3 regions of the Aeromonas enterica genome follow, and region 3 is predicted to be linked to each of the others. Evidence: riboswitches for the same ligand, from Rfam matches in the RefSeq annotation. Region 3 holds a riboswitch; each other region holds the start of a gene.
The links. A riboswitch is a leader RNA that binds a small molecule or an ion and turns the genes downstream of it on or off. The one in region 3 is predicted to bind cyclic di-GMP.
Positions count from the first base shown of each region.

Region 1: it holds a riboswitch for cyclic di-GMP, as region 3 does, so the genes downstream of both, ACW5XD_RS00350 (glycosyl hydrolase family 18 protein) here and lafK (lateral flagellar response regulator transcription factor LafK) in region 3, are expected to answer to the same signal.
Region 2: it holds a riboswitch for cyclic di-GMP, as region 3 does, so the genes downstream of both, gbpA (N-acetylglucosamine-binding protein GbpA) here and lafK (lateral flagellar response regulator transcription factor LafK) in region 3, are expected to answer to the same signal.

Region 1 is NZ_JBSTYL010000001.1:67,900-78,260, forward strand. Features, by position in the region: gene djlA (co-chaperone DjlA) at 1-35, shown strand, start outside; gene ACW5XD_RS00300 (LysM-like peptidoglycan-binding domain-containing protein) at 544-1,200, opposite strand; gene ACW5XD_RS00305 (methyl-accepting chemotaxis protein) at 1,299-3,401, opposite strand; gene gltX (glutamate--tRNA ligase) at 3,675-5,090, shown strand; gene ACW5XD_RS00315 (glutamyl-tRNA synthetase) at 5,105-5,236, shown strand; tRNA gene ACW5XD_RS00320 (tRNA-Ala) at 5,474-5,549, shown strand; tRNA gene ACW5XD_RS00325 (tRNA-Ala) at 5,578-5,653, shown strand; tRNA gene ACW5XD_RS00330 (tRNA-Ala) at 5,718-5,793, shown strand; tRNA gene ACW5XD_RS00335 (tRNA-Ala) at 5,842-5,917, shown strand; tRNA gene ACW5XD_RS00340 (tRNA-Ala) at 5,966-6,041, shown strand; gene ACW5XD_RS00345 (ExeM/NucH family extracellular endonuclease) at 6,170-8,314, opposite strand; cyclic di-GMP riboswitch class I at 8,611-8,696, shown strand; gene ACW5XD_RS00350 (glycosyl hydrolase family 18 protein) at 8,813-10,361, shown strand, end outside.
Region 2 is NZ_JBSTYL010000003.1:153,214-163,574, reverse strand. Features, by position in the region: gene cysT (sulfate ABC transporter permease subunit CysT) at 1-467, shown strand, start outside; gene cysW (sulfate ABC transporter permease subunit CysW) at 464-1,357, shown strand; gene ACW5XD_RS04820 (sulfate/molybdate ABC transporter ATP-binding protein) at 1,510-2,580, shown strand; gene ACW5XD_RS04815 (hypothetical protein) at 2,620-2,751, shown strand; gene cbl (HTH-type transcriptional regulator Cbl) at 2,748-3,695, shown strand; gene gbpA (N-acetylglucosamine-binding protein GbpA) at 3,772-5,193, opposite strand; cyclic di-GMP riboswitch class I at 5,259-5,344, opposite strand; gene ACW5XD_RS04800 (methyl-accepting chemotaxis protein) at 5,610-7,307, opposite strand; gene ACW5XD_RS04795 (M3 family metallopeptidase) at 7,612-9,462, shown strand; gene ACW5XD_RS04790 (glycoside hydrolase) at 9,536-10,361, opposite strand, start outside.
Region 3 is NZ_JBSTYL010000008.1:44,334-54,694, forward strand. Features, by position in the region: gene flhB (flagellar biosynthesis protein FlhB) at 1-28, shown strand, start outside; gene lfhA (lateral flagellar biosynthesis protein LfhA) at 32-2,107, shown strand; cyclic di-GMP riboswitch class I at 2,303-2,390, shown strand; gene lafK (lateral flagellar response regulator transcription factor LafK) at 2,530-3,906, shown strand; gene lfiE (lateral flagellar hook-basal body complex protein LfiE) at 3,918-4,244, shown strand; gene fliFL (lateral flagellar M-ring protein FliFL) at 4,262-6,004, shown strand; gene fliGL (lateral flagellar motor switch protein FliGL) at 5,991-7,019, shown strand; gene lfiH (lateral flagellar assembly protein FliH) at 7,032-7,724, shown strand; gene lfiI (lateral flagellar FliI-like assembly ATPase LfiI) at 7,717-9,048, shown strand; gene lfiJ (lateral flagellar protein LfiJ) at 9,058-9,474, shown strand; gene lfgN (lateral flagellar protein LfgN) at 9,478-9,921, opposite strand; gene flgM (flagellar biosynthesis anti-sigma factor FlgM) at 9,918-10,193, opposite strand; gene lfgA (lateral flagellar basal body P-ring formation protein LfgA) at 10,270-10,361, opposite strand, start outside.

The DNA of each region.
Region 1 (10,361 bases), on a different contig from region 3:
GGGAGTGGATCCGGGAAGCTCGTGGCATTCGCTGAGGGCGGCAATCCGCTGTCAGCCTAAAGAAGTTATATCCCGCTTACCTGCTGCATGGGGCGCCCCGGCGTCTCATGCAAACCTCGCCTGATATCCGCGCCCTTCCCGTCAAGCTATCCAGTACTCTTCGCCAACCGAGATAATTCTTCATTAACGGATTGCCACGCCTTGCATCCCCCACGGTGGTAGTGCTCTTGGGGTATCTGCATGCGATATGTCCCCATTCTCAGCTTGGCATACCGCTCTTGGGGATCACTCTTTCCGATCGGCTATCACATGGGGCCTGGGTGAAGTCTGAATGAGGTACAAAGGCGGTTTACTGCGGTGGTAGCGATGCCGACTGCAATCACGAAAGCCTGCTGGGCAATATGGCGCGAGCAATGGGGAAGGAGAGATGAAAGCCTGAATATTCGCGATTGCCGCCCCTCGGTGTGATGGCCTGTTTCAAGGCCAGCCTTTCAACGTATTTGGGACAGCGTCAAAAAGGGAGGCCCATGGCCTCCCGTTTCATTACTCCTTGAGGGCGAACCCTTCGCCCTGCCGGTCATAGCGATAGATGGCTTGACCGTAGGAGCGGATCTCGACCCGCTGGATGCGGCGGTTGTCATCGATCAGGATGAACAGAGACTTGCCCGATTGCAGCCGGGTCAGCGGGCGATCCGGCCCTTCGATGGCGATCAGGCGGCTGAGCTCGGCCCCCGGCAGCTCGAACTTGCGCCAGATGGAGTAGAGGGTCTCGCCGGCCTGCACGTCGTGCTGCAGCCAGGTGCCGTTGACTTTCTCTTCAACCGGCTTGGCGGCGGCCGAGTTGCCATTGCCGGCCGTCAGGGCCTGGGCGGGCACGGCGAGGGGGACCTCGAGCGAGCCGGACGGGGCGACTTTCGGGGCGGCAGGCGCGGGTTCCCAGGCCAGCAACAGCAGCCAGATGGGCACCAGGACCAGCAGGCCTATGGTGTGTTTGCGGGGCAGCGGGCTGGTCAGCTTGAATTTGCCTGCTTTGGCCTCCTGGCCGCGCTGGCCAAGGCCACGCATCCCCTGGCCTATGCGCTGGCGCAGGGGCAGGGTAGCGGCATTGATACGATGGAGCAGGGATCCTTGTGATTCGTCTTGTCGACGCTGCTGGGCTCGTCTGTTATGGCCACGTGGGCGACGGTCCGGGGTGGGCACGGCATTTACCTCTCACTACATTGCCTGCCATCAGGCAAATTCGTGCCTATGGTAAACGGACTCGCCCCCGAGGGGGAGAGTCCTGACGTGGAAAATTATCAGCTGAGACGAAATTGTCCCAGTAATTGCTGTAAACGCTCGGCCGCCTGACGCAATGCCTGGCTGGCTTTGGCCGTTTCGGTCGCATCCAGCGCGATGTCGTTGGCCAGTGCGTTGGTTTTTGACAGGTTGCCCGAGACAGTCTCGGAAACCGAGCTCTGCTCCTCGGCGGCGGAGGCTATCTGGTAGGTCATGTCGTTGATGGTGGAGATGGCCTTGTAGATGCTGCCCAGCGCCTCTTCCGCCAAGTCCGCCTCGCCCACCGCCTGGTGGGTCAGCTGCTGGCTCTGCTGGATGGCGTTGACCGCATTGGTCGAGCTGTGACGAATCTTCTCGATCAGCTCCTGGGTATTCTGCACCGCCTGCTGGGTGTTGCCCGCCAGCTTGCGCACCTCGTCGGCCACCACCGCAAAGCCGCGGCCCTGCTCACCGGCGCGGGCCGCCTCGATGGCGGCGTTGAGCGCCAGCAGGTTGGTCTGATCGGCTATGCCCTGGATCACCGTCAGTATGCTGGTGATCTGCTCGCTGTCGTGGGCCAGCCCCTCGACCACTTCTGCCCCCTTGCCGGCCTCGGCCGCCACCTTGTGCATCGACTGGATCACTTGCTGGAAGCGTACCTTGCCCTGATCCGCCGCGCCCTGGGCCTGCTTGGCCGAGTCGGCGGTGTTGTTGGCGTGGGTGGCCACCTCCTGGCTGACATAGGACATCTCCTGCACCGCGGTCAGCATCTGCTCCATCTCCGCCTGGTGATGCTGCAGGTTGGTGTCGGTCTGGCCGGCGATGCGGTCGGTATCGCCGGCATGGCGGTTCACCTCGCTGGCGGTTTTCAGCACATCCCCCAGCAGCACCTGCAACTTGTCGATGAAGCGGTTGATGCCCTTGGCGAGATCCCCCAGCTCGTCGACTGAGCGGGTGGTGAGGCGCTTGGTGAGATCTCCCTCGCCATCGGCGATGTCATCCACCAGGCTGACCATCTGGCGGATGGGGCCCGTGATGCTGCGGGCTATCACCAGCATGGTGGCCAGCGCCAGCACCAGCACTATGAGGGCGCCCACCAGTTGCTGGGTCATGGCGGCCCGGTTCATGTCGCTCAGCTGGCTCTCCAGCTGGTCGGCACCCGCCAGCACCACCTTGTAAGGCAGGGTGACTATGATGGCCCAGTTGCGGCTCATGCCCGGCACAGCAATGGGCACAGAGATACGAAACGACTCGTCCAGCTCCTGGCGCTGCACTTCCGGTTTCAGATATTGCTGCCACTGGTTGCCGAGCAGCTTGTCGGCCCGGCTGCCCAGCAGGCTGGCGTCGCCGCTGGTGCCGGTGATGACGCCGGCGGCGCTGACGATCAGGGTCTCGCCCTTGCCGTCATAGATGTTGCTGTTGAGGGACTGGGCCTGCCGGCTGATGGAGTCCACCGCCAGATCCAGCGCGGCGACGCCCTTGAACTGACCCGCCACCATGATGGGGGTGGTGATGGTGCTCACCAGCACCTGCTGGCCGTTGATGTCCACCTTGAAGGGATCTATGAGACAGGAGCGTCCCTCCCGTTTCGGGCAGGCGTAGTAGTCGTTGGCCGGATTGCCAAATTCGTCGGTATCGCTCTTCTCGATGGAGAGCAGCAGGTCTGTGCCTATCTGATCCTTGTCACGGTAGAAGTAGGGGACGAAGCGGCCCTGGCTGTCACTGCCCAGTGCCGTCTGACCGGCGAAGGCGGCGTCCTGGCCGTCGAAGCCGTTCGGCTCGAAGCCGGCGAAGGCGCCATACAGTTGCGGTTCCAGGTTGAGCTGTGCCTTGAGCAGATCCGTGGCCTGCTGGCGATCCAGCTGCAGCTTGCCCTCCTGTTGCAGTGCGAGGGTACTGGCCATCTGCTGGGTATAGGAGAGCCCTTTTTGCAGCAGTTGGGTGATGGTGGCGGCCTCGGCGCGCGCGTTGGCACTGACCTTCTGCCAGGCCTCCTGCTGCAGGGCGGCACGGCTGGAACTGATGGTCAGTTGTTGGGTCTGTTGACCGGAATACTGGTTGAGCAGGATCAATATGACCAGGGCTGTGGTCATGGCGATCCCGGCCATCACCAGAATACGATTCTGGATAGAACGGAACTGCATCGTCTCTTCCTTGTTCGTGAGAAGTAGTGTGAGAGTTATTTGAATATCGGCCGGAGGAGGCAGCTCTCCAACACTTCCCATAGCAAATCGGAAATGGCGCTTCGGTTTTGCGATCCCCCTCAAATATCAGGTGTCAAGCGGTCGCCCGGCCAATTTAACCCCCTACTTTAGCGCGCCGCCGCCTCATGGTTTTCCCATCCGGGATTCTGAGTGCTAAAATGCGACGGTTTTTTCTAACGAATTGGCCCAAGGCCCTCTACACAAGGCTTAAAGATGAAAGTCAAAACCCGTTTTGCTCCCAGCCCGACCGGCTTTTTGCATGTCGGCGGTGCCCGTACCGCACTCTATTCCTGGTTGTTTGCAAAGAGCCAGGGCGGTGAGTTCGTGCTGCGTATTGAGGATACCGACCTGGAACGTTCCACTCAGGAGGCGATCGACGCCATCATTGAGGGCATGGAATGGCTGGAGCTGAACTGGGATGAGGGCCCCTACTACCAGACCAAGCGTTTCGATCGCTACAACGGCATCATCGACGAGATGCTGGCCGATGGCCGTGCCTACAAGTGCTACTGCTCCCGTGAGCGACTGGACGCGCTGCGCGAAGGCCAGATGGCCAGCGGCGAGAAGCCCCGCTATGACGGCAAGTGCCGTGATGCGGCCCACGATCACCCGGCCGATGCGCCCCACGTCATTCGCTTCCGCAACCCCACCGAAGGCGCCGTGGTATTCGATGACCACGTGCGTGGCCGCATCGAGTTCGCCAACACCGAGCTCGACGATCTGATCATCCGTCGTACCGATGGTGCGCCGACCTACAACTTCTGCGTGGTGGTCGATGACTGGGACATGGAGATCACCCACGTGGTGCGTGGCGAAGACCACATCAACAACACCCCGCGCCAGATCAACATCTACAAGGCCCTGAACGCGCCTGTGCCTGAGTTTGCCCACGTCTCCATGATCCTGGGCGACGACGGTGCCAAGCTCTCCAAGCGCCACGGCGCCGTCTCCGTGATGCAGTATCGCGACGATGGCTACCTGCCGGAAGCGCTGCTGAACTATCTGGTGCGTCTGGGCTGGTCCCACGGCGATCAGGAGATCTTCAGCCTGGAAGAGATGATCAAGCTGTTCAGCCTGGATGCCATCTCCAAGTCCGCCTCCGCCTTCAATACCGACAAGCTGCTGTGGCTGAACAACCACTACATGCGCAGCCTGGATCCGGCCTATGTGGCCAAGCACCTGGTCTGGCACATGGCAAATCAGCAGATCGACACCAGCAAGGGCCCGGCCCTGCCAGAGGTTGTCACTCTGCTGGCCGAGCGCTGCAACACCCTGGTAGAGATGGCCGCCCAGAGCCGTTACCTGTTCGAAGAGTACGAAGCGATTGACGAAGCGGCTGCCAAGAAGCACCTGCGCGGCGTCGCTGCCGAGCCGCTGACACTGGCCAAGGCCAAGCTGGCTGCACTGGAGACCTGGACCACCGAAGCGCTGCACGAGCTGATCGAAGCGACCGCCGCCGAGTTGGGTCAGGGCATGGGCAAGGTCGGTATGCCGCTGCGTGTGGCCGTGACAGGTCTGGGTCAATCCCCAGGTATCGACGCTGTGATGGCGCTGGTGGGCAAGGAGCGGGTACTCGCCCGCATCGATCGCGCCCTGGCGTATATCGAAGCGCGTATGGCTGCCGAGTAAGCTTGCCGTCGACATTGCCGTCACCGGTCTGGGGTAATCTCTCCCCCGGCATCGACGCCGTGATGGCGCTGGTGGGCAAGGAGCGGGTACTTGCCCGCATCGACCGCGCTTTGGCGTATATCGAAGCGCGCATGGCCGCTGAATAAGCGCCTGTTATGGCATGCGAAAGGGCTCCCGCGAGGGGGCCCTTTGTTTTTGTTGGCTAACCAGATTTGTGACATAAAACAGCGAGATAGCGGCAAGGTTGCCGGTAAAAACAGCTAACTGATTGAATTTTGACTAAACGCGCGAATCGATGTTATTTTTGGGTTGACAGCAAAGCGGGTGATGCCTATCATGCGCCTCCGTTGCCGGAGATAACTTTGGTAGCGCCGAGGTGAGTTGGGGTTATAGCTCAGCTGGGAGAGCGCTTGCATGGCATGCAAGAGGTCCGCGGTTCGATCCCGCGTAGCTCCACCAAATTCTCCTCGAACAATCTGGAATCAAAGGGGTTATAGCTCAGCTGGGAGAGCGCTTGCATGGCATGCAAGAGGTCCGCGGTTCGATCCCGCGTAGCTCCACCAGGTTCCGATTGTAAAATGCAGTACCCAGGGCAGTGCGGTGTGTATCACCCAGGCCGACCTTTGTGGGGTTATAGCTCAGCTGGGAGAGCGCTTGCATGGCATGCAAGAGGTCCGCGGTTCGATCCCGCGTAGCTCCACCACTATTTGCGACAAATGGCCGCCAGAACCATTTGTTGAGTACGAAGTTTGGGGTTATAGCTCAGCTGGGAGAGCGCTTGCATGGCATGCAAGAGGTCCGCGGTTCGATCCCGCGTAGCTCCACCACTATTTGCGACAGATGGCCGCCAGAACCATTTGTTGAGTACGAAATTTGGGGTTATAGCTCAGCTGGGAGAGCGCTTGCATGGCATGCAAGAGGTCCGCGGTTCGATCCCGCGTAGCTCCACCAAATTCTTGTTACAAGAAGCCGAAAGGCCACCGTTATCGCGGTGGCCTTTTTGTTTTGGCTCATGCCCATCGCTTGCCCGTAAAAAAGCCCGCATCGCAGCGGGCTTTTGGCGTGATGGCAAAGCCGCATCAGCTGCGGCGACGGCGCCAGGCCAGCGGCAGCAGGGCCAGCAGCAGGGCGCCCATGGCTCCGCCACCGCCGCTGCTCTCTTCCTTCAGCTTGAGATCGACGATGATGGGATCATGGTCGGAGGCGCTGAACGGGTTGCCGGACTTGATCATGTCGCCGCTGAAGTCACGGCCGTACTCGAACAGGCTGCTCTCGAACGAGTTGATGTGCCAGTCGGCGACCGCCACTACCTTGCTGGCCAGCGCCGGGTTGGCGAGGGCATAGTCCAGGGTGCCGAGCTCGGCCTCGTAGCTGTAGGAGATGGCCTTCTCCTTGTTGAACTTGACGTTCATGTCCACCAGGCCGTAGCTCTTGCTCACCTCGCTGCCGGTCTGCTCATAGACCTGAGCGCCGAGGAAGGTCTGGGAGGCGGAGACTATCTTGCGCTGACCCTCGGTCGGCACATAGTCGGTCAGTACCCGGATAGCATCTTCCCTGGCGTAGGAGTTGAAATCCCCCACCAGCAGCACCTGGCCCGGCAGCGAGTTCACCGCCTCGCCCAGCACCTTGGCGGCGCTGACCCGGAACTCGGTGCACTTGCCCTGCAGATCGGCGGGCTCCTTGCCGTCCAGGTTTTCGAGGCAGCCTGATCCCTTGGATTTGAGGTGGTTGACCACCAGGGTCAGCGGCTCCTTGCTGCCCTCGATGGTGAAGCTCTGCACCAGAGAGTCACGCTGGGAGGCCTGTTTCTCGACCCCTTTCGCATCCTGGTATTTCTGCACCGGCAGCGTGATGACGCCGGCATCCCCCTGTGGCGTCAGCTTGGCGGGTCGGTAGATCATGGCCACCATGATGGCGTCGCCACCGAAGAAGCGCTCGTTGCCAAGCAGCGCCTTGGGCAGGGCCACGAGGGCGTACTGCTTGCTGGCGTCCTTCTGCTGGGCGTTGAGGCTTTGCACCAGATCACTGATGGCGGAGTGGCTGTCGAAGCCGTTGTTCTCCATCTCCATCAGGCCGAGCAGGTCGGCATCCATCTCCGTGATGGCGTTGACTATCTTGGTGCGCTGCAGCTGGAAGTCCTCCAGATTCTTGGCTCCGCGGTTGCAGCCCTTGGCGCTGTCCGCATCTGCCTGATCCTTGCACAGCACGTTTAGTGCTCCGCCCACGCTGGAGTGGCTGGTGAAGTAGTTGAGCACGTTGAAGCTGCCGATGCGCAGGTCGGTGCCATCGGCACGGGCCGGGGCGCTCTGGCGATCGTTGTCGCTGGTGCGCAGCAGATCGCCGGCGGTGATCACCTGATCCTGCGGCACGATCAGCCGGTATTCGTTGTAGCTGTAACTCACCAGCGCATCCAGATTGACCGGGGCATCGCCGATGCGCAGGTAACCCTGTTCCGGCTCCCAGCCCGGCAGCCAGGGCAGCTTGCCGTCGGCGGCCTTGAAGTCGGATTCGAGGAACACCCGGTTGTTGGCATTGGCCTTGGCCAGTGCCTTGGACTCTTTGCTGCCTGCATTGTGCAGCTGGGTTGGCTTCATCAGCGGCGCCTGGTGGGAGATCACCAGGTTGTTGCGTTTGGCGGCGTAGTCATAGCTGAAGTTGCGGCTTATCTTGAGCGCGCTGTCGGCATCCAGTCGTACCCGCATCCCTTCGTGACGCTCCAGTGCCCGGGCCAGGGTCTCGTTTTCCAGTACCCGCAGCGGCACGGCGGCAGGGGCCGTCCCCTGGGCGAGGACTTGCAGGCGCGGGGTGCCGCTGTCAACGACCGGCTTGAGCTGGGTGTGGTTGTAGTACTCCTCGACCTTGGCCTCCAGACAGACTTCGGCGCCCGGCTTGATGTCCGGGTACTTGCTGGCGAAGTTCTTGTCGTTGAGGTAGACGAAGATGCCGTCCGAAGTCTGGGGGTTGCCATCGCCCTGCACATCCTGCAGGTAGAAGCCCTTGTTGAGGCTCTCGCCAAGCGCGGAAACCACCGCCTTGACCATGACGCTCTGGGGGCTCTCGAACTTGTCGCTGGGAATGAGCGGACTCTTGTCGCCACTGCCCTGAATGACGGGGATGGGGGTGAGGGCACTGTCAGCCGGGCAGCTGAAGCTGGCGGCATGGAGAGACGGGGACGCGAGCGCAAGCCCCACGGCCAGCGACAGCAGGGTACGTGTTCCTTTCATAACGGTTCCTTTTTTATTTTTTGCCAGTGTTTCCATAGCCTTGGCGCATCGGCCAAGGGCGCGCATTGTCACATTTCTGGCATGTCATACCAGTGAGCCAACGCACATTACGGGGATGCAAATGAGGGCAATCTCGGTTTTTTTGACTTGGCTAACAGTATGAAATTAATGACAAAATCATTAATTCAACCAAGACGGGAAACTGTGATCTGGCTGGCATCCACATATTTTTCTTCGAGAATGAAGATTGAGACTCGGCTGGTTGATTCCTATACTCGGCTTGTTCCTCACGGAACCCAGGTAAAGGGCAAACCGGCCGAGAGGCCGGGACGCAATGCTTCCGGTCTTCAGATCAGTCGATCCAGATAGCGGGGCTTCCCGGGGTGATGGTGGAGTCTGTGGCAGGTCCATTGCCAGTTGTCTGCCCCCCATCACGCAGGTTGCGATTGTTCTTTGTCCTAGTGACCAATGCCAAGACAAAACAAGGAAGATAACAATATGCAACAGACCTTTAGGCCCAGCAGGCTTGCCATGCTGGTGGCCCTGGCTGCCATGCCCGCCTGGGCACAAGCCGCTTATCCCGCCTATCAGGCCGGCACCGCCTACAAGGCTGGCGATGTCGTCAGCAATGTCGGTAACCTCTACGAATGCAAAGAGTTTCCCTACTCCGGCTGGTGCGGGGCCTCGCCCTATCACTATGAGCCTGGCGTGGGGGCGGTCTGGGCCGATGCCTGGAAGCTCTATGGCGGCGAGGTACCACCACCGGCGCTCGGACTGGCAATCAGTTCGCCCACCGTTGGTAGCGCTTTCAACGAGGGCGCATCGGTGGCGCTCGCTGTGACCCTGAGCGGCAACAGCAGCGCCCTGGTCAAGGTCGAGTATCTGGTCGATGGCAAGCAGGTCGCCTTGAGCAGTGCATCCCCCTGGTCGGCCAGCTGGGTTGCTACCGGTGTCGGCCCCCATCAACTCAAATCTCGTGGGCTGGACAAGGATGGCAAGCTGCTGAGCGAGGCGGATGCCAGCTTCAGTGTCAACGCCGTGGTCGCGCCAGAAGCACCCAGGGTGAGCATCAGCAGCCCGGCCAGCGGTGCCAAGGTGACCCTGGGTCGCAGCGTGGCGGTCAGTGGCAATGTCACCGATGCCAACAACGACGTCGCCAAGGTCGAGCTGTTCGTCGATGGCAAGAAGGTGGGCGAAGACGTCAGCGCCCCCTGGCAGGTGAGCTGGACGCCCCAGAGCAAGGGGGCTGCCGGCCTCAAGCTGGTGGCGACCGACAAGGAGAACCAGATCGGCGAATCGAGCCAGGTCGATGTGCAGGTGGAAGAAGCGGCCCTGCCGCCCACAGGGGGCAACCTCTCCTGCGACATCCGCCAGATCTATCGTCCGGACGGTTACGAGTGCATGGGGGATGACCACGCCCGTCGCGTCATCGGCTACTTCACCTCCTGGCGTACCGGCAAGAACGGTCTGCCTTCCTACCTGGTGAGCGACATCCCCTGGGACAAGATCACCCACATCAACTACGCCTTCGCGGCGGTGGATGAGCAGAGCCACCTGATCAAGGTGGACGATGCCGCCACCAAGATGACCTGGAACGGGGTGCCGGGCGCCGAAATGGATCCCGAATTCGCCTATCAGGGCCACTTCAACCTGCTGTCGAAGTACAAGAAACAGTATCCGGACGTGAAGACCCTGATCTCGGTGGGTGGCTGGGCCGATACCCGCGGCTTCTACACCGCCACCACCAAGGGCGACTGCTCGGTCAATACCGCCGGCATCAGCGCCTTTGCCGACTCGGCGGTGAGCTTCATTCGCCAGTACGGTTTCGATGGGGTGGACGTGGACTACGAGTACCCCACCTCCATGAAGGATGCGGGCAACCCCAACGACTTCCCGCTCTCCAACCAGTGCCGTGCCAAGTTGTTCGCCAACTACGAGGTGCTGATGAAGACCCTGCGGGCGCGGCTCGACAATGCCGGCACCGAGGACGGTCGCAAGTACATGCTGACCATTGCCTCGCCGGCGTCGGCCTACCTGCTGCGCGGCA
Region 2 (10,361 bases), on a different contig from region 3:
TCGGGCAGTGGGTCGCCCCGTTTGGCATAGAGCTCGCCTACAACCCCATCGGGGTGGTGATTGCCCTCACCTTCATCGGTCTGCCCTTCGTGGTGCGCACCCTGCAGCCGGTGCTGCGGGAAGCCGAGACGGAGCAGGAAGAGGCCGCCGCCAGCCTGGGGGCCGACCGCTGGCAGACCTTCCTGCGGGTGCTGTGGCCGACTCTGGTCCCTGCGTTGATCACCGGCTTTGCGCTGGCGTTTGCCCGCGCAGTGGGGGAGTACGGTTCCGTCATCTTCATCGCCGGCAACCTGCCCATGGTTTCCGAGATAGCACCGCTGATGATCATGAGTCACCTGGAGGAGTACGACTATGCCGGTGCCTCCGCCATCGCCGTGGTTATGCTGCTCATTTCTTTCATTCTGTTATTGCTGATCAACAAGTTGCAGGCCTGGAGCTGGGCCCGTATCGGAGGGAGCCGGATATGAACGCCTCACATTCAAGCCTGGACCTTGCCCTCGACGTGGCACAGACCACCCCGATTCGCCATCTCCCGGTGACCCGTGAACCTGTGTGGGTCAAGTGGTTACTGATCACGGTCGGACTGGGCTGGTTTGCCGCCCTGCTGCTGCTGCCGCTGGCCACCGTCTTTATTCAGGCGCTGAGACCCGGGCTGGCCTTCTTCTGGCACGCCATCAGTGAACCGGATGCCCTGAGTGCGCTCGGACTCACCGCCCTGGTCACGCTCTGCGCGGTTCCTCTCAACCTGCTGTTCGGGATGGCGGCGGCCTGGGCCATCGCCCGCTTCCGTTTCCCCGGCCGGCAACTGCTCATCACCATCATAGATCTGCCGTTCTCGGTCTCGCCCGTGATCGCCGGGCTGATGTTCGTGCTGATGTTCGGCAGCCGCGGCTGGTTTGGCGACTGGCTGAGCGAGCACGACATCAAGGTCATCTTCGCCACCCCTGGCATCATTTTGGCGACCACCTTCATTACCGTGCCCTTCGTGGTGCGCGAGCTGCTGCCCCAGATGGAGGCGCGCGGCCCGGAAGAGGAAGAAGCCGCCATCATGCTGGGGGCGAGCGGTTTGCAGATGTTCTGGCGGGTCACCTTGCCAGGCATCCGCTGGAGCCTGATGTATGGCCTGCTGCTCTGTACCGCCCGGGCCGTGGGGGAGTTTGGTGCCGTCTCCGTGGTCTCCGGCCATATTCGCGGCCAGACCAATACCCTGCCGCTGCACATAGAGATCCTCTACAACGAGTACCAGACCGGCGCCGCCTTCGCGGTGGCCAGCCTCTTGGCGCTGTTCGGGATCTTCACCCTGCTGGGAGAAACCCTGCTGGCCCGGCTGCGTGGGCAGCCCACCAAGTCCCATTGATGTTATTGCGACAGGGATCTGGCTGCGCGGTCAGCCCGATCCGGATACCCCATTGATATGGATTGGGGTGTGATGGCGAGCATGGCCGGCCGTATGGGCTGGCCAGCTGGGAGACTCCATCCATCCCGATTTAACGGTTCAGAGAGGCAGCCATGAGCATTCAGGTTCAACAACTCAACAAGCATTTCAATCAGTACGCGGCCCTGGCCGACATCAACCTCGACTTTCACGATGGCGAGCTGGTTGCCTTGCTCGGCCCCTCCGGCTGCGGCAAGACCACCTTGCTGCGGATCATCGCCGGGCTGGAGCAGGCCGACAGCGGCAGCGTCATCATCCGCGGGGAAGATGCCTCGGATCTGCACGTGCGCGAGCGCAACGTCGGCTTCGTATTCCAGCACTACGCCCTGTTTCGCCACATGACGGTGTTCGAGAACGTGGCGTTTGGCCTGCGGGTCAAGCCGCGCAGCGAGCGTCCGGCCGAGGCGACCATCCGCGCGCGGGTCAAGGAGCTGCTTGATCTGGTGCAGCTCAGCCACGTGGCCGAGCGTTATCCGACCCAGCTCTCCGGTGGCCAGCGCCAGCGGGTTGCCTTGGCTCGCGCCTTGGCGGTGCAGCCCAAGGTGCTGCTCTTGGACGAGCCTTTCGGCGCCCTCGATGCCCAGGTGCGCAAGGAGCTGCGCCGCTGGCTGCGCGAATTGCACGACGAGTTGCACGTTACCAGCCTGTTCGTGACTCACGATCAGGAGGAGGCGCTGGAGGTGGCGGATCGGGTGGTGCTGATGAACGCCGGCCGGGTCGAGCAGATCGGCACCCCGGCCGAGGTCTATGATCAGCCCGCCAGCTCCTTCGTGCACAGCTTCCTCGGCAGTGTGAACCTGTTTCGCGGCCGGGTGGCGGAGCAGGGCTTTGGCATCGGCGAGCAGCTGCTGGGCGGTCCCATCAGTTCCCATCAGCTGGCTCAGGGCAGCGCCGCCATCGCCTATGTGCGCCCCCACGAGCTGGAGATACTGCCGGCGGATGCGCCCGGCGGGATCAGCGCCACCATCACCCGACTGCTGCCCATGGGGCCGCGCATTCGGGTGGAACTGCGTGGCAATGGGGATACAAACGGTGCACACTTCGAGGCCGAACTGAGCAAGGAGGCGGCCAAAGCCTTCATGCCGGGGCAAGGGGTGCGACTGGTTGCCAAACAGGCTCAGCTCTATCCGGACTACCAGATCTGACGGCCATCGCCGCTTGAAATGGACAGATAGGATGGCGGTGTGAGCCCGCCTGGGATACAAGGGTGTCAGGCCGTTGCCGGACTCGATGAGGAGTCCGGCCAGGCAGATAACAAGAAAGCGGCGGCGGGACAAACCCCGACCGGCCAGTCAGCGCAGGAGGCGATGACGTGAATTTTCAGCAGTTGCGAATTATCCGGGAAGCGGCACGGCGGGATTACAACCTGACCGAGGTCGCCAATGCCCTGTTTACCTCCCAGTCCGGGGTCAGCCGCCATATTCGCGAGTTGGAAGAGGAGCTGGGGATCGAGTTGTTCATCCGCTATGGCAAGCGGCTGCTTGGCATGACCGAGCCGGGCAAGGAGCTGCTGGTGATCGCCGAGCGCATCCTGAGCGACGCCAACAACATCCGCAAACTGGCCAGCACCTTCGCCAACCGCGAGTCGGGCCGGCTGCTGGTGGCGACCACTCACACCCAGGCGCGCTATGCCCTGCCACGGGTAGTGAAGGCGTTTCGCGAGCAGTTCCCGCTGGTGCAGCTGGAGCTGCGTCAGGGCAGCCCGGAGGAGATAGTGCGGCTGGTGCAGACCGGCGAGGTGGATATCGGCATCAGCAGCGAGCAGCTCGACAAGAGTGAAGGGGTGGTGGCGTTTCCCTACTACCGCTGGCATCACAACATTGTGGTACCGGAGCAGCATCCGCTCACCGCCGAGCGGGATCTGACGCTGGCGGCGCTGGCCCACTGGCCCATCATCACCTATCAGGCCGGGCTGACCGGGCGGGCGCGGGTGGACGAGGCGTTTGCCGAGGCGGGCATCGCGCCACAGATCCTGCTGACCGCGCAGGATTCCGACGTCATCAAGACCTATGTTGAACTGGAGATGGGGGTCGGCATACTGGCGGACATGGCGTTCGACACCCAGCGCGACAAGGGGCTGGTGCAGCTTGATGGCAGCCGGCTGTTTGCGCCCCACACCGCCTGGATCGGTCTCAAGCAGGGGCAGTTCCAGCACAACTTCGCCTGGCAGTTCATCCAGCTCTGCAACCCCGAGCTGGCGCTGGCAGACATTCAGGCCCGCGCCATGGGTGGCGAGCCCGCCCTCGACTTCCAGATCTGAGTCTGGTGACACCAACTAAAACGGGGAGCCAGTGGCTCCCCGTTTTAGTTATGGCGTTTCAACTTTTAGAACTGGCTCAGTTCAGCGCAATCCAGGCGTCTTGCCAATTGGTACCGACCCCGGGTTCATACTGGGTGGCACTGGCCGACCATTGGCTGCACCAGCCGCGGTAGGGGAAGGGCTTGCACTGGTAGATCTTGCCATTCTTGGGTTGCAGCACCCTGGTGCCATCCGTGTAGGACTTGAGTCCTTCCGGGAAGGTGAACTGGTAGTCACCACCGGACGGATCCTTGAGCATCAGATCCAGCGTCTGCTGCAGGGCTTCGCCACCGGCCTTCGGCTTGGCCTCGATCACCAGCTGGTGGTGGCCGGCGCTGAGCCCGGTGAGCGGCATGGTGAAGCTCTGGCTGCTGTCCTTGATGTCGGCAGAGGATTGGCCTTTAGCCACACCACCGTGGTCATACAGGGTGTTGGTGACGGTGAGATCCCCTTGCGCCGTGACGGTGAAGTCGAGGGTCAGTTTGCCGTTGTCGAGCAGGTACTCGCTCTCCAGACCGCTCACGCTGATGTCGTTGCCCACCGGCGGTTGCAGCTGTTCGAGCTGGATTTCGACCCGCTCCAGCGCGCTGCCTGCCTTGAGATAGACGGGGTTCTGGCCGTAGACGGGGTTGAACTGACCGTCGGCATTCTGCTGACCGGCGCGGATCTGGCTCTGCTCTGCATTGATCTTGCTGGCCAGGGCATGGGCCCAGTTGTTCTTCTGACCCTGCTCCGTGGTGGTGATGGTCAGCTCGGTCTGCAGATCGGGGCGCACGCCATTGGCGTCGAATACCAGGGTTCTGGCCTTGTCACCGGCCGCCAGATCGGTGGAAGGGTAGATGGTACCGCCCTGGCTCCAGCTCAGCGGTGGCTGGGTGCCGCCCTTGAAGTTGGCGTCGATCAGGTTGTAGAAGCTGTTGTTGGTGTCACCCACTTCCCACACACCCAGGATCAGCTGATAACCGGTGCGCTCTGGCAGTGTGCACTGATGAGTGACCTGCTTGGGCGGTTGTACCATGTTGCCATCCACCACGCAGAAGGGGGTGAGATCGAAGGCGGTGCGGGTCAGCGGCTGGTTCGGATTCCAGTCCTGTTTGGTGAGGTAGTAACGCCAGTTGCGAGTGACGTGGTTGGCGGTGAAGGTCCAGCTGATGGCGAAGGGGCCGGCCTGCACTTCCTTGCGGGCCCAGCGATCGCTGGTCTGGACGTTCAGCTCTCTCCAGCGGCTACTGCCAGCCGAGGCGATCTGGCCATCCTGGGGGCCGGTCTGCGGGAAGCCGGAGGGGCCTTCCACGCTCTGGGGTTCCCATTGCACCGCACCACACTGGCTATTGTCGCCCGTGTTGCACTGGTAGTTGCGGCTGGCCGGCTGGGTGATGTAGCCGTGAGCGAGCACGCTGCCGCTGGTCAGCAGCGCCAGCGCTGCGACGAGGTGATTGAGTTGGATTTTTGCTGCCATACATTCCTCTGTTCGACAGATATGGGCAGTCAGTTGGCTGGGGCGTTCCCCGATACACACTTGCGTGTGGCAACCCCGCTATCCTGGACGACGTGTCTTTAGACCGGAAGCTTTGCGTCCTGGCTTTTCAACCAGTTTGCCAAATGACTATATAAACGATCATGGTGTCGCGTTTGGCGACGACAGTATCATGACTATTTTTTCTTGAATAATTAAGTATAAATGTTTGCAGCTTGGCCTCATCGGAGTAGAGAAAACACTTAACGTAATGTTTTTAAATGTATATTTAATAATCTTGCTGTACGGAGTGCCGACAATTATGTCGATAAGATGCAAAAGTAAGGCATTTTTTATCAATGAAAAAATCCCCTGTCAGCCGGACTGGCAGGGGATTGCCTGCGACAGGGCAGGACGGATCAGTGGCGAGCGCGGGGACGTTCGGCCTGACGTGCCTGCTGATGCAGCGGTGCCAACCGCTGTTCCAGTTGCTGGTCGATGGCATTGCCGAGTTTGAACACCGCCAGTCGCTCGTCCAGGCTGCGGGAGAGGCCGGCCAGCAACTCGCTCTCCTGAGCCAGTTGCGAGGCGGACTGGGACATCTCCAGCGCCGAATCGTTGATGCCGCTGACGTTGCGGTTCATGTCCTCGGCCACCATGCTCTGCTGCTCGGCGGCGGTGGCTATCTGGGTCGCCATGTCGCTGACGTGCTGGATATGGTTGACGATGAGAGAGAGATCCTGCCCCGCCTTCTCCGACTGGCTGACGCTGCTCTCCGCCAGCTTGCGGCTGGCGTCCATGGCGCTGGCGGCGGTCACCGCCCGTTGCTGCAGCTGGGCTATGGTGCTCTGGATCTCCTCGGTGGACTGGCGGGTGCGGCTGGCCAGTTGACGCACCTCGTCGGCCACCACCGCAAACCCGCGTCCCTGCTCGCCGGCGCGTGCCGCCTCGATGGCGGCGTTGAGGGCCAGCAGATTGGTCTGCTCCGAGATGGCGCTGATGACGGCGGTCACCTCGCTTATCTGCATCACCCCCTCCTTGAGCTGATTGACCTGCAGTGTGGCCTGCTCCACCTCGGTGGCCAACGCCTGGATGCCATGCACGCTGGCATGCACGTCCCGGTTGCCAAGCCCGGCCTCGTTGGTAGCATCCTGGGTATCACGGGCGGTATTTTCCGCGTGGCCCGCCACATCCGAGATGGTCGCGCTCATCTCGTTCATGGCGGTGGCGAGCTGGGCCAGCTGATCCCGCTGGCTGTTGACCGCCTGGTTGGTCTGCTCGGCGGAGGCGGCGATGCGCAGGGCGGCATCCGCCACGTTGCGGGCACCCTGGCTTGCCTCCAGCAGGGCGCGACGAATGGCGTCGAGTCCCTGGTTGGTGCAGGTGGCGACGACCCCCAGCTCATCCTTGCCGTGTATCGGTATGCTGACTACCAGATCCCCGGCCGCTACCTGCTGCATGGCGCGCTTGATCTCGGCCAGCGGATTGACGATGGAGCGGCTGATGGCAAACCCCAGCAGCCCCATCAGCAGGATCACCAGCAGGGTGGCGCCCCCCATCAGCTGGTACTGGGACCAGATGGTGGCCTCGATGTCCTGCAGCAGCACCCCGGATCCCAGGATCCAGCCCCAGGGCTGGTAGCCCGCCACCAGCGACATCTTCTGGGCCGCCTCACCCGTAGGGGTAATCCATTGATATTCCAGCCGGCCATGCCGCCCCCCCTTGCCGAGGTCCACCATGTGTTGCCAGTGGGCTCCGGCGGTTGCCGTGCCGCTCTCCCCCATCTGCTGGCCGACCAGTTCAGGTTTGGTGGGGTGCACCACCACGTGGCGGGTCTCATCGATCACGAACAGATAGTTGTCGCCATCGAAGCGCATGCTGTTGAGCATGGCCTTGGCTTCGGCCTGGGCCTGGGCGGCGGGCAGGGTGGTGGCGAGGGCCTGGATCCGGCTCATGGCGAGATCCAGCACCGCCTGCAGCCGTGCCTCCCGCTCACTCATCAGATTGCGATTCAGGGCACTGGCCGAGATGAGCAGCAGTGCAATGAAGCCGACCAGCGCCAGTGAGAGCAGCAACATCAATTTGCGGCTCACGGCGATATCACCGAGCTTGAACATAATCTCTTCCTTCTTTCCCGTGCGGGTCTGGTTGCGGCCAGTCATGACGATGGCCCTGATTATTTCATTATTAACATTTAATTAACTTTCAATTAACTTTCAATGGTTTGAGGTTACTGAACGCTAATTGAGCGTTTTGACAACCAGTATAGCCAGCAGACAGAAACCCTCGCTTTTGGTAGCGTGGTCGTGCGCATCCCGGCGCACCATTTGCCGTTCTATTTGCAGGAAATGTGAATAAGTTGGCATTTCACCAAAAAGGAGTGGGCACCCCAGAGGTCTGCCCCATAACAAGAGGGAATTTATGAGTTCCATTGCCAGGAATTATTTGAACCAGCTCAATGCCGACTACCTGCAGGTACACAGGCGCAAGGAGGATCTGTTCTGGTCCACCTACATGGGCACCAGCGACGATCAGGCAGGCTTCACCGCCGCCGAGCAGGCCTACAAGGCGTTCTGCGCCGATCCTGCGCGCCTGCCGGTACTGCGGGAGATGCAGGCTCTGGCCGAGGAGACAGAACTCAAGCGGGGTTTGGGGGGCTGGATCGCTTTCTTCGAGTGCAACGTCATCGAGGATCCGGCCGCCGCCGCCCTGATGGACGAGCTGGTGGCGGCCGAAGCGGCGCTGTTCGCCCGCCGGCGGGGGCTGAAGTTGACCCTGCTGGACGAGCAGGGGCGCCAGGTGGCCGGCAGCCTGCCCGCCGCCAGTACGGCACTGGCCGCCAGCACCGATGAAGCGGTGCGCCAGAGTGCGCTCGCCATGTTCCATACCCTGGAGCAGTGGGTGGTCGACAACGGCTATCTGGAGATAGTTCGGCTTCGCAACCGCTTCGCCCGCGCCATGGGCTATCGCGACTATTTCGATTACAAGGTGCGCAAGAACGAGCAGATGAGCCCGGCGCAGCTGTTTGCCGTGCTGGATGACTTCATCGCCCGCACCGAACAGCGGGTGCACCAGAGCCTTACGGAACTCAAGACGGCCAAGGGGGAGGCGGCGCTGCAGCCCCACAACTTGCGTTACTTCGTCAGCGGCGACGTGACCCGCCAGCTCGATCCCTATGTGCCGTTTTCACGGGCGCTGAAGGATTGGGTCGAGAGCTTCCGCCGGCTCGGCATCCAGTATCGGGACGCGACCCTCACCCTGGATCTGCTGACCCGTGAGGGGAAATACGAGAACGGCTTCTGCCACGGCCCAGTGCCCAGCTTCTGGCAGGAGGGCCAGTGGGTGCCCGCCGTGGTCAACTTCACCAGCCTGGCCGATCCTGCTCAGGTGGGCAGCGGCTGGAGCGGCCTCAACACCCTGTTCCACGAGGGGGGCCACGCCGCCCACTTTGCCAATGTGACCGGCAACGCCCCCTGCTTCTCCCAGGAGTTTCCGCCCACCTCAATGGCCTATGCCGAGACCCAGTCCATGTTCTGCGACAGCCTGCTGGACGATGCCGACTGGCTCAAGCGCTATGCCAGAAACGCTGCGGGGGAGGCGATCCCCGATGCGCTCATCAAGGCCATGATAGAGGCGCGCCAGCCGTTTCGTGCCTTCAACGAACGTCAGATAGCGCTGGTGGCCTACTTCGAGCGTGATCTCTACGCCATGGCCGACGGGGATCGCACCCCGGCCGCCGTGCTGGCGCTGGCCCGCCAGTGGGAGCGCAAGATCCTGGGGGTGGAGAGCCCGCGTCCGCTGCTGGCCATTCCGCACCTCCTGAATCAGGAATCGGCCTGCGCCTACCACGGCTATCTGCTGGCGCTGATGGCGGTGGAGCAGACCCGCGCCTACTTCCTCAGGCGCGACGGCTACCTCACCGACAACCCGCGCATCGGGCCGGATCTGGCCGCCCACTACTGGGGACCGGGCAACGGCATGACCCACGACCAGACGCTGCAGAGCCTCACCGGCGAGGGCTTCAGTGCCGCGCCGCTGGCACGGGCATGCAACCAGAGCGTGGCCGAGGCGTGGCAGCAGGCCGAAGCCTGCATGACGGCGGCGCAGCAGCGGCCGCCGGCAGGCGAGGGTACGCCGCTCAATGCCCGCATCCGGGTGGTGCACGGGGATCTGCTGGTCGCCGACAACAGCCAGTCGGAGGCGGCCATGCTGGCCGACTTCGAGGCCTGGATCCGGCGCCATGGCGAAGTCGAGCCCGCTACCCTGGGTTAGAAAACCCCGCCTGCAAAAGAGCCCTGCCAATTGGCAGGGCTCTTTTTTATATGACATATGACGAGTGGCTTCGTCACATCTTCAGCAGGCTCACCGGCTTGCCCTTGAGGGCGACCAGCAGCTGCCTGCCCGGCAGCTTGTGGCCATCGATCATCATGGTGCTGTGGCTGAAGTTCGCCACCAGCCGGCTGCCGTCGGAGAAGCGGGTCTCCTGCACCCGGCCCACCCCGTCCCGCCAGCGAAAACCCACCAGCGCCTTGTCCCACAGCGCTTCGTGCAGCGGGGCAAACTGGCTGTTGAGCTTCACCAGATCCGGCAGGCGACTGTCCAGCGTGCTGCGGCTCAGGTTGACCAGCGGCGGCGTGTTGTAGAGCAGGCCGAGCAGGGCGCGCTCCTCCTTGATGCCCGGGAATTTCAGGTTGTCCAGCAGCCAGTGGTGGCTGTTGAGCACGGAGTCGTGGAACACGGCCTGATAGAGGGGCAGCCTGTCCGCCGGGTTGAACACGGTTTTCAGGTAGCGCGGCTTGAGTCGGGCGGGCTGGAAGAAGACCTGCGGCGCCTCGTCCGGCCACCACTTGCCGAGGTAGTAGGGGGACTTGGCCTGCGTGCGCATGGCGGCATCCTCCCAGCCGAAGCCCCAGCTCTGGATGCCGTGGGCAAACAGCAGCGGCTTGCTGGTGAGGGCGTTGCCATCCTCCGAGCCCAGCACCAGTCCGAGCCGCTCCCCTACCCAGCTCATGCGGGCGTTGCGGTCGGCGATCATGGCCTGGCTGCCCTGCTGGTGGGCTGGGTTGTAATCGTTGGAGGCCATGGCGGTGCCGTCCACGTCGAGGAACAGGCTGTTGATGCCGCTGGCTTTGGCCAGCTCGCTCATGCGGCTCTTGGCAAACGGCAGGGTG
Region 3 (10,361 bases):
GCCCGAGTTACGTCAACCTGAGAGGTAAGTTGTGAACTGGCGTGTATTGACCCAATCCTATACCGCGATCCCCATGCTACTCCTGGCCATTCTGGCCATGATGATCTTGCCTCTGCCCGGTTGGCTGCTGGATGTCCTGTTCACGTTCAACATAGTGTTGGCGGTTCTGGTACTGCTGGTTTCTGTCTCGGCCCGCCGTCCGCTCGATTTCTCCGTCTTCCCCACCGTGTTGCTGGTGGCAACCCTGATGCGGTTGTCGCTCAACGTTGCCTCTACTCGCGTCGTCTTGTTGCACGGTCACGAGGGGCATGAGGCTGCCGGTAAGGTCATTCAGGCCTTTGGGGAAGTGGTCATCGGCGGTAACTATGTCGTCGGTTTGGTGGTCTTCGTAATCCTGATGATCATTAACTTCGTGGTGATCACCAAAGGTGGAGAGCGGATATCCGAGGTATCTGCTCGCTTCACTCTGGATGCGATGCCTGGTAAACAGATGGCGATTGATGCCGATCTCAACGCCGGTACCATGGATCAGTATCAGGCCCGCGCGCGGCGTGACGAGATTGCCAGAGAGGCTGATTTTTACGGTGCGATGGACGGGGCGTCCAAGTTCGTGCGAGGGGATGCCATCGCCGGTTTGCTGGTGTTGATCATCAATCTGGTCGGTGGCTTGGCGATCGGTATATTCCAGCACTCGCTACCGGTTGCGGAAGCGTTCCAGAGTTATGCACTGCTCACCATAGGTGATGGTCTGGTCGCCCAGATCCCTTCTTTGCTGATGTCTACCGCTGCGGCCATCATAGTGACTCGGGTCAGCGATGAAGGCGAGATGTCGGATCAAGTGGGTCAGCAGATCCTGGCATCGCCGCGGGTTATCTACACCGCCGCTGCCATCATGTTGATCCTGGGTCTGGTGCCAGGTATGCCCATGCTGGCTTTTCTCAGCTTTGCCGCCGTGCTGGCATGGGCAGGTTGGAGTGTCAGCAAGCGTCGGGTCAATGATCCTGATCTCGATGCAGCCCAGGAGCTGACGCGCCAGATGGTGCAGTCCGAGCCACAGGGACTGGAGTGGCAGGACCTGCCTCCTGTCGATGCGGTCGCCATTGAGCTGGGCTATCGGCTGGTGCCCTTGGCAGAAGCGGACAAGGGAGCCGAACTGCTTGCCCGGGTACGGGGTATTCGCAAAACCCTGTCCGAGCAATATGGCTTCCTGCTGCCCGAGATCCGGGTGCGTGACAACTTGCAGTTGCAACCCGATCAATACCGGATCAAGTTGTCCGGTGTGGCACTTGCGGCTGGTAACGTCGACTGTCAGCGACTGATGGCGATTAGCAGCGGGGAGACATATGGTGCCCTGGATGGTGAGCTGACGCAGGATCCAGCCTATGGCATGAATGCAGTCTGGATCTCGCCGGAGAACAAGGCTAAGGCCTTGAACCTGGGTTATTCCGTAGTCGATTCCGCAACAGTTATCGCCACTCATGCCAGCAAATTGTTGAGAGAGCAGCTTGATTCTCTATTTGGCCATGATGAAGTAGGCAAGTTGGGCCAATATCTGGCTACCCAGTCACCCCGTCTGGCAGAAGAACTTAATCTGGCGCTGACTCAAATGCAGCAACTGAGGGTTTTCCGACAGTTGCTCAAGGAGCAGATCAGCCTCACCGATATTCGAACCATTGCCACCACCTTGCTGGATGCAAGCGAGCTGACCAAGGATCCTGTCTTGCTGGCGTCCGATGTCCGGTGTGCCTTGAAACGCCAGATTATCAGACAGGCGATTGGGTCGCGCGATATTTTAGCCGCGTTTACCTTGGAGGATCGTCTTGAGCAGACGCTGTTGGCTGCAATGACCCAATCCCAGCAACAGGGAAAAATTCAGCTGGACAGCTTCCCGGTTGATCCTCAGCTGCTGGCGCAGTTGCAGCAAAATATGCCATTGGTGAAAGAGCAGTTGCAACAGCAAGGTCATGCTCCGGTATTGGTTGTCATGCCTCAGCTCAGGCCCTTGATGGCAAGATATGCTCGTTCCTTTTCAAAAGGTCTCAAAGTGCTTTCTTATAATGAAATACCAGAAGATCTGAGGGTGGAAGTTATTGGGACTCTGGGCTGAAACTGAACTGCCATGTTGTGAACAGATGGGAAGGTTATATTCCGCATATCTACTTGAATTGTCATTGGAAGCCGCTATGATGTGACGGTTTTTGACGCACAAGATGTTAAAAGCATATAACAAATATAACAATTCACATGTGTCACACAGCTATCACTGGAGAAGTGGAGTTGTCTTGTCCCACTATGGACAGTCGCATGATAAAGGCAAACTGAACTGAAAAGTCAGGACGCAAAGCCTCCGGTCTTATAGCAGCAATGCTAATGATAGCGGGGTTACCAAGGCTATTGTTACTGCCTTGATACCATTCTTTGTATAAATGAGACGCCCGTTAGAGGCGCCATTTTCTGTATGGTGCGTTTTTATTTTTGACACATCAGTTCTGTTGATTGGTTTGTCCACCATCACGGGTTCGGGTTCATATGCTTTCGGATATTTCTATCAAGAAAAACTCAAGATCGATTGGTATTGAGTCAGCACCTCATTTGTTATTGGTTAGACCAGTGTTTTCAAATGGAAATGATATTGAGGGGAGGTTGTTGGCGCAGGGGTACGCTGTTTCCTGTGTTGATTCGATCAATAAGTCTAAATTAATTCTCGCCAATAACTCAGTTGCTCTGGTCTTGCTCGATATGGATCTCATGACCGAGGCTGGTCCTCAATTAGTGCATGAATTCTGCGGTGTCGATTGCATTATTCTGGTTAATGAACAGCAGGCTTATCTTGCGGCAGAAGCCATGCGGGCGGGGGCGATTGACTACATCATCAAACCCTTTGGCTATCAACAAATGCTCGATGCGGTGAAGGGGGCGTTGCGTCTGCGCCAAACCATTCCCAATCTGATCGCTACCTCTACCATGAGCCTGCAGGTACTGCAACTTGCTCGTCGTGCAGCCAAAACGTCTGCCACCATCCTCATTGGTGGTGAGTCGGGAACGGGTAAGGAGCGACTGGCTCGCTATATCCACGACATGTCCAACCGTGCCGGCAAACCTTTTATCGCCATCAACTGCGCTGCAATTCCTGAATCCATGCTCGAATCTATCTTATTTGGCCATAACAAGGGGGCATTCACCGGGGCGACAGGTACACAACCGGGGAAATTTGAGCTGGCACAGGGTGGGACGTTGCTACTTGATGAGATTTCTGAGTTGCCATTGTCGCTGCAGGCCAAGCTGCTGCGTGTTTTGCAAGAGAAGGAAGTCGAGCGGCTCGGCAGTCACCAAACCATCGCACTGGATGTCCGGATTATTGCTGCCAGCAACAAAGATATACGGACGCTTGTTGCCGTGGGCCAGTTTCGGGAAGATCTGTTTTATCGTCTCGACGTGCTTCCCATGAGTTGGCCAGCGCTACGGGAGCGCCCAGATGACATACTGCCATTGGCCGAATATTTCATCGAGCGACATGCTCCTCAGCAAGGCTATCGTCTGAGTGAAAGCGCCCGTCAGCAGCTGTTGGCGTATGGCTGGCCTGGCAATGTCCGGGAGCTGGATAACGTCATGCAGCGTTCATTAATCATGGCTCGCGGATTGCATATTCAAGCAGTCGATTTGATGCTGCCCACTTACACCATTGAATCCGACAATGCGTTACCGGAAGCGTTTTCCGCCCCGGAAGGGCTTAGCGAGACGCGTCGGTATGCCGAATTTCAATTTGTACTAGAGACCCTGCGCCGCTTTCGCGGCCATCGGACCCGCACGGCAGAGGCCCTTGGTATGACGACCCGGGCACTGAGATACAAGCTGGCGGCCATGCGTGAGCAGGGCATAGATATTGAGCAGCAGCTTCAAAACTAAGGGATAACCGAGTGAAGATTGAAATGATGTCATCACAGGTGACGCTCTTGCAGCAGATGCAGGAGATGCAGCGAGTCGCCAACCAAACCCCTTCCATCGAATTAAATGATGCATCGAATGTGTCATTCACCGATGCCATGCGCGATGTCGTCGGGCGAGTCAACGAGCAGCAAAATACCGCCTCAAAACTGATGACCGCTGTCGATGCGGGTCAGAGCGATGACTTGGTGGGGGCCATGGTGGCCAGCCAGAAAGCCGGTCTCAGTTTTTCCGCCCTGATGCAGGTGCGAAACAAGCTGATGACAGGCTTTGACGACATTATGCGCATGCCACTCTGAGGTAAGTGATGACTGAACTGGTAACGTCCCCGCAAGGGGCTTCGGATTCCTTCAGAACACGAGTCCAGGAAGGGTTGCGCAACTGGCGTAGCCTTTCTCGAGACAACAAATCCATTCTGACAATCGCACTATTGGCGGCCATTGTGGCTGGCACGATCGTCGTGATCCTGTGGACCTCCAGCAAAAATTACGTGCCCCTGTATGGCAAGCAGGAGCTTTACGATACCGCCAACATCATGGAGATGCTGGAGAAGGAGCAAGTGCCATTCCGTTTGGAAAAGAGCACGGGTCAAATTCTGGTCCCCGAGAGTCAGCTTGCCCATGTTCGCATGGCGCTGGCGGCCAGAGGGGTCAGAGCGGCCATGCCTGCCGGTCTGGAAGGGTTGGATAATGTCACAGGCCTTGGCACCAGCGAATTCATGGAGGGCGCCCGCTATCGGCATGCCTTGGAAGGTGAGCTGGCGAGAACCATTATCTCGCTGGATGCGGTGCGCAGTGCACGTGTCCATCTGGCTATTCCCAAGCGGACCCTGTTTGTCGGTCGTGATGAGGAAAAACCCAGTGCCTCTGTGATGCTGGATCTGCAACCGGGTCAGGCAATGGAGCCAGGACAGGTGGAGGCGATCGCCAATCTGGTTGCTGGCAGCATCTCCGGCATGAAGCCGGGTGCTGTGACCATAGTGGATCAGGCTGGTCAGCTGCTCAGCGCCGAGCTGGGTGACAAGGCTGGTTTCGGCAAGCAGAGCGTGCAGCAGATGGAATATGTGCGCAAGCTTGAGCAGTACATCCGCCAGCGGGCCAGCGACATGCTCTATCCCATGTTGGGCACGGGCAATTTCAGGGTGCAGATCGCTGCCGATGTGAACTTCAATGCGGTGGAGGAGACTCAGCAGCAGCTGGATCCACAGGGCGTGGTCACCAAGGAGTCCAGCAAGTCGGATAAAACCATAGACGCGTTGGCGCTGGGGATCCCCGGAGCCTTGTCCAATCGTCCTCCCGAAACGACGTCCAAAAGTGAGCAGCCAGCTCCGAATCAGGGGGCTACCAGCTCGGAAGCCCAGAAGAACGACTCTCGTACCGAGCGCCAAGAGATCAACAAACAGTACGAAAATAGCCGAACCATAGTGCATACCCGCTATCAGCAGGGCCGGCTGGAGAAGATGAATGTCTCCATTTTGCTAAATCAGCAAAGTGCCCCCAAAAATGGCTGGAGTGCAGAACAACTGGAGCAAATCCGCCAGATGGTGGAGCGCTCGGTCGGATTTGATGATGCGCGGGGCGATCAGATTAGTCTGCAAGTCTTCGACTTTACCGGTGCGGTGCCGATTGTTCCTCCTGAATCTGGTTGGTGGGAAACGCCTTATTGGCAAGATTCATTGCGTTATCTGGTCGGAGGCCTGCTTGGCTTGACGCTGGTGTTCTTCGGGATTCGTCCGTTGGTGAAGCATCTGGTACGTACCCAGCAGCTACCCGAAGAGGAACCAGCCGAAGAGCAGGACGAGCAGCAAGAACCAACTGTGGGTCTCTCCATGCGACGGGATGACGATGCCGCCCTGACGGCTCCGATGATGAATAATGGGCTGATCCGTGCAGATAATCAGATGGAACCTCAGTTCTCCTCCTTGAATCTGGAGGCATTGCCAGAGCCGGGTTCCGAACTGGAAGTACAGCTTCAGCATCTGCAGTTGCTGGTCGAGAAGGACACCGCTCGGGTAGCGGAAGTGGTCAGAGCATGGGTGGGTGGCAATGAACAACGTTAATCTGAACCAAAATGCCGTCGATATCGACATCGATAATCTGGAAAAGGCAGCGATTTTGTTGTTGAGCATGGGCACAGAGGCGGCAGCCAAGGTCATGCAGAAACTCTCCCGTGACGAAGTACAGCGACTCATCTCCAAGATGGCGGGTCTGTCTGGCGTCAGCTCTATGGAGGCAAAGTGGACTTTGCAGCAGTTCTTCAACCAGTACCGTGAGCAGAGCGGGATTGGCAGCGCTTCGCGGGAATATCTGGAACAGACGCTGGATCTCGCACTAGGGCAACGGCTCTCCCGCAGTCTGCTCGACAGCCTGTATGGCGATGTCATGAGCCAGGATATCCAGCGTTTGCAATGGGTTCCTGCCGATGTGCTGGCCCGCTTCTTCCGTAACGAGCATCCGCAAATGCAGGCGGTTCTGCTGGCGTTCTTGCCACCCCAGACGGCATCTGCCGTACTGGATGCTCTGCCTGGTTCCGTCCACGATGATCTGCTGGTACGAGTTGCCAGCCTTAATAGTGTCAGTGAACACGTGTTGGGAGAGCTGCGTCTGACATTGGACCGCTGCCTCGCCTACGTGGCGGATCAGTCCGGAGCCAAGGTCAATGGCGTACGACAGGTAGCCGACATCTTGAACCGTTATCAAGGCGACAAGGAGCAGATGCTTTCCCTGTTGCGGGAACACGATGGCGACATGGCGCTGGAAATCGAGAAGAACATGTTCGACTTCATGGCCTTGCGTCGTCAATCGGATGAAACCCTGCAACGTCTGGTACAGGAACTGCCAAGCGATCTGCTGGCATTGGCGCTGAAAAATACCGAAGCCAGCTTCCGCAAAGTGGTGCTAGGAGCCATGCCGAAACGGATGGCTCAGGCTCTGGATGCCCAGATTCAGGGGCAGGGCAGTGTCTCTTTGCGCAAGGTCGAGCAGGCAAGGGAAGAGGTCATGCAACTGGTCCGCGAATTGGTGGAGCAGGGCGAGGTCGAATTCCAGCTGTTCGAAGAGCCCACCGTCAATTAACAGGAGGCGTTCATGAGTCACAATGTTCGCAAGTTGGCGACGGGCGCCACTCGTCTTTACCGTTTCCCTTCGTTGGGGCAAAGCGGAGCAGAGGTGCAGAGCCAGCAGGAGCAGTTCGAATGTGGCTATCAACAGGGTCTGGAGCAAGGCCATGATGAAGGGTATCAGGCCGGCTATCAGCAAGGGTTGACCAGCGGTCTCGTTGACGGGGAGGCCAAGGGACTGCAGCAGGGGCAAACTCGTGGTTTTTCACAGGGACTGGCAGAAGGGCGTGCCTCGTTCGATCAGGCTCTGGTTCCCTTTGCCAAGCTGCAGGCGCAATGGGAGTCTTTGACCCGTTCTCGTATGCAGGAACAAAAAGAGCTGGTTGCCCAGCTGGTGGCGCAGGTTGCGAAGCGAGTGATCCAGGCTGAATTTACCCTCAATCCCCAGCAGGTACTCAATCAGGTGGAGCAGGCCTTGGCAAGTCTGCCAGCGGCATCGGAAGAGCTGGTGATTTATCTCAGTGAGGGGGATCGCCAGCGTCTGGCCGAGCAAGGCGTTACCCGTTGTGAGGGGTGGCCATTGCAGGTGGATGGCACCCTGAGTGTGGGTGATGCCCGCATAGAAACGCGGGCTGCGGTGATCGAAGTCAATACCGGTGAGCGCCTCGCCTCTTGTATCGAGCAGCTAAATAGTACGCTGGAATTGCCACAGGATGCATGAAGCGCTGCAACAGGCGCTCACTTCCGCGCTGGACAGTTTTGAGGATGTGCCCGGTTTTCGCCGTTATGGCCGGCTAGTACGGGTTACCGGGTTGACGCTGGAAGTGGTTGGTTGCCAGTTGATAATGGGTCAGCGTTGCCGGGTTGATACGGCGACAGGGGCTCCGCTGCTGGCCGAAGTGGTCGGGTTCAACCGGGATATTTCCTACCTGATGCCGTTGCAACCCATGAGTGGGCTCTATGCCGGTGCACGTGTGCTTCCCATTGATGGTGAAGAGACAATACAGGTCGGTGAGCATCTGCTGGGACGGGTGGTCGATGGCCTGTTGCAACCCCTGGATGGTCGTCCGTTGCGCGACGAAGGTGAGCGTGTTGCTCTGTTTGCCTCCCCCCCCAACCCCCTGCTGCGCACGCCAGTGCGCGAGCCGCTCGATGTGGGCATTCGTGCCATCAATGGTCTGTTGACGGTTGGCAAGGGACAGCGCCTGGGCCTGTTTGCGGGTTCCGGGGTCGGTAAGAGTATGCTGCTGGGCATGATGACCCGCAATACGACCGCGCAGATAGTGGTGGTGGGACTGATTGGTGAGCGGGGGCGAGAGGTGCGCGAATTTATCGAGCACAGCTTGGGCCCGGAAGGGTTGGCGCGCGCGGTCGTCGTGGCGGCCCCTGCTGATCAATCTCCGCTGATGCGTCTGCGCGCGGCACAATTGTGTCACCGTATTGCCGAGTATTTCCGCGAGCAGGGACGGGATGTGCTGCTGCTCATGGATTCCTTGACCCGTTATGCCCAGGCTCAGCGGGAGATCGCACTGGCTATAGGGGAGCCGCCCGCGACCCGGGGCTACCCACCTTCGGTGTTCAGCATGTTGACCCAGCTGGTTGAACGGGCCGGTAATGGCACACACCCAGATGGTTCTCTGAGTGCTTTCTATACAGTCTTGGCGGAAGGGGACGACCAGCAGGATCCTGTGGTGGATGCGGCCCGCGCCATTCTGGATGGTCATATTGTTCTGACGCGCCGATTGGCGGAGGAGGGACATTACCCCGCGATCGACATAGGTGCCTCCGTAAGCCGAGTCATGCCACAGGTTGTCCCTGCTGAATGGCAGACGCTGGCGGTGACGCTGCGGCAGTTGTGGGGGCGTTATCAACAGGTGCGCGAGTTGTTGCCATTGGGCGGTTATCAGCCGGGAGCCGACCCCCAGATGGATGAGGCTGTACAGCGTTACCCTGCCATCGCGGCCTTCCTGCAACAGGGTATCCATGAGGAGACGCCTTTTGCTCAGGTGATGACAGGGCTGAAGCAAGTGCTCGGGAAGTCTTAAGGATCCATCATGTTGAAATCCTATCTTGGTTTGCAGCAGGATGTGTTGGAGGTGATGGGCAAGGAGCGCCAGCGTTTGCGAGAAGAGGCCATGCGAGAAGAGCATAGGGCGTTGAGGTTGCAGGATGTGATCAGCTCTCTGAGCCCCGGCTCGGCAACATTTCATCCCCTGCTGTGGCAGAACAAGCAGCAGATGGAGGGACAACTGCGCCATCTGCTGGTTCATCAGGTACAACAGTCGGCCTTGGCCAAATTGGATTTGGAGCGCCACGAAGGCCAGGTGCTTAAACAATTTGGTCGGGTCAAAGGATTGGAGTTGCTGCTGGATAAGCGTGACCTGACCCTGCGTCAGCAACAGGAGACACGGGATCAGCGACAGCTGGATGAGTTATCCAGTTTGCGTCATCGCGCGTTGAGAGAGGGATAGGGGTTAGTCCGGGAAGCGTTCCAGTTGGCCATAGGGCTGTTCTTGTCCCAATAGCGTGTTGATTGTTTCGATCTGCCCTGCCAGCAGGCGTCCATTGAGTTCGTTTTGGCGCAAGCATTGCTGTAACAATTGTTCAAGCTGCTGCCATTGGCTGGCAACGTTTTTTTGCAAACTGGCTGGCAGTTTTGCGATCAGTGTCGCCATCCCTTTTTCGTCCGGTTTCAATCCCAACGCGAGCAGATGTTGACAGCGTTGTTGTGCCTGTTGTTGAACCACAACCATCAGTTGGGTCTGCAGCTGATTGTGTTCAGCCAGCCCGTCAACATCGTGAGCGGCCAGCAGGCTGTGTTGGCGCAGCAGAACCTGTTGCAGCTCGGCGTAGTGACCACAATCTTGCTGGATAGCGATGATCAGTTGCTTGACCCGCAGCTTGGGATCCAGGCTCATCGACGATGCATATCCAGAATGGCTTGGCTCAGCGCATCCATATCGAGTTCGAGCTTGCCGTCGCTGATGGCTTGGCGGATCTGGTTCACCTTCTCCATATCCACATCCGATGTAGTTGCTAGTTGCGATCTTGCCTGGTTTACAAACTGCGTCGTGGCGCTTATCTGGGCATCAGCCTGGCTGGCGCGTGCTTGTGGCTGTGCAGTCGCAGACTCCGGCTTGCGCTGCAGCTGGGTTTGAACATAGAGCGGGTCGGTGGGTGTGATTTTCATAACGTCAATTCCTGATGGTCTATCTCTGACAAGCGACCCAAGGCCAGCCTAACTTAAATCAAACCAGCCCTTTGGGTTAAAAACGGGTTTCGACTTCGCCTTTTTCGATCACCCAGGCCTGAATCTCTTTGCCTGAACTGATGTTTCTTACCTTAATGCCATCGCCAA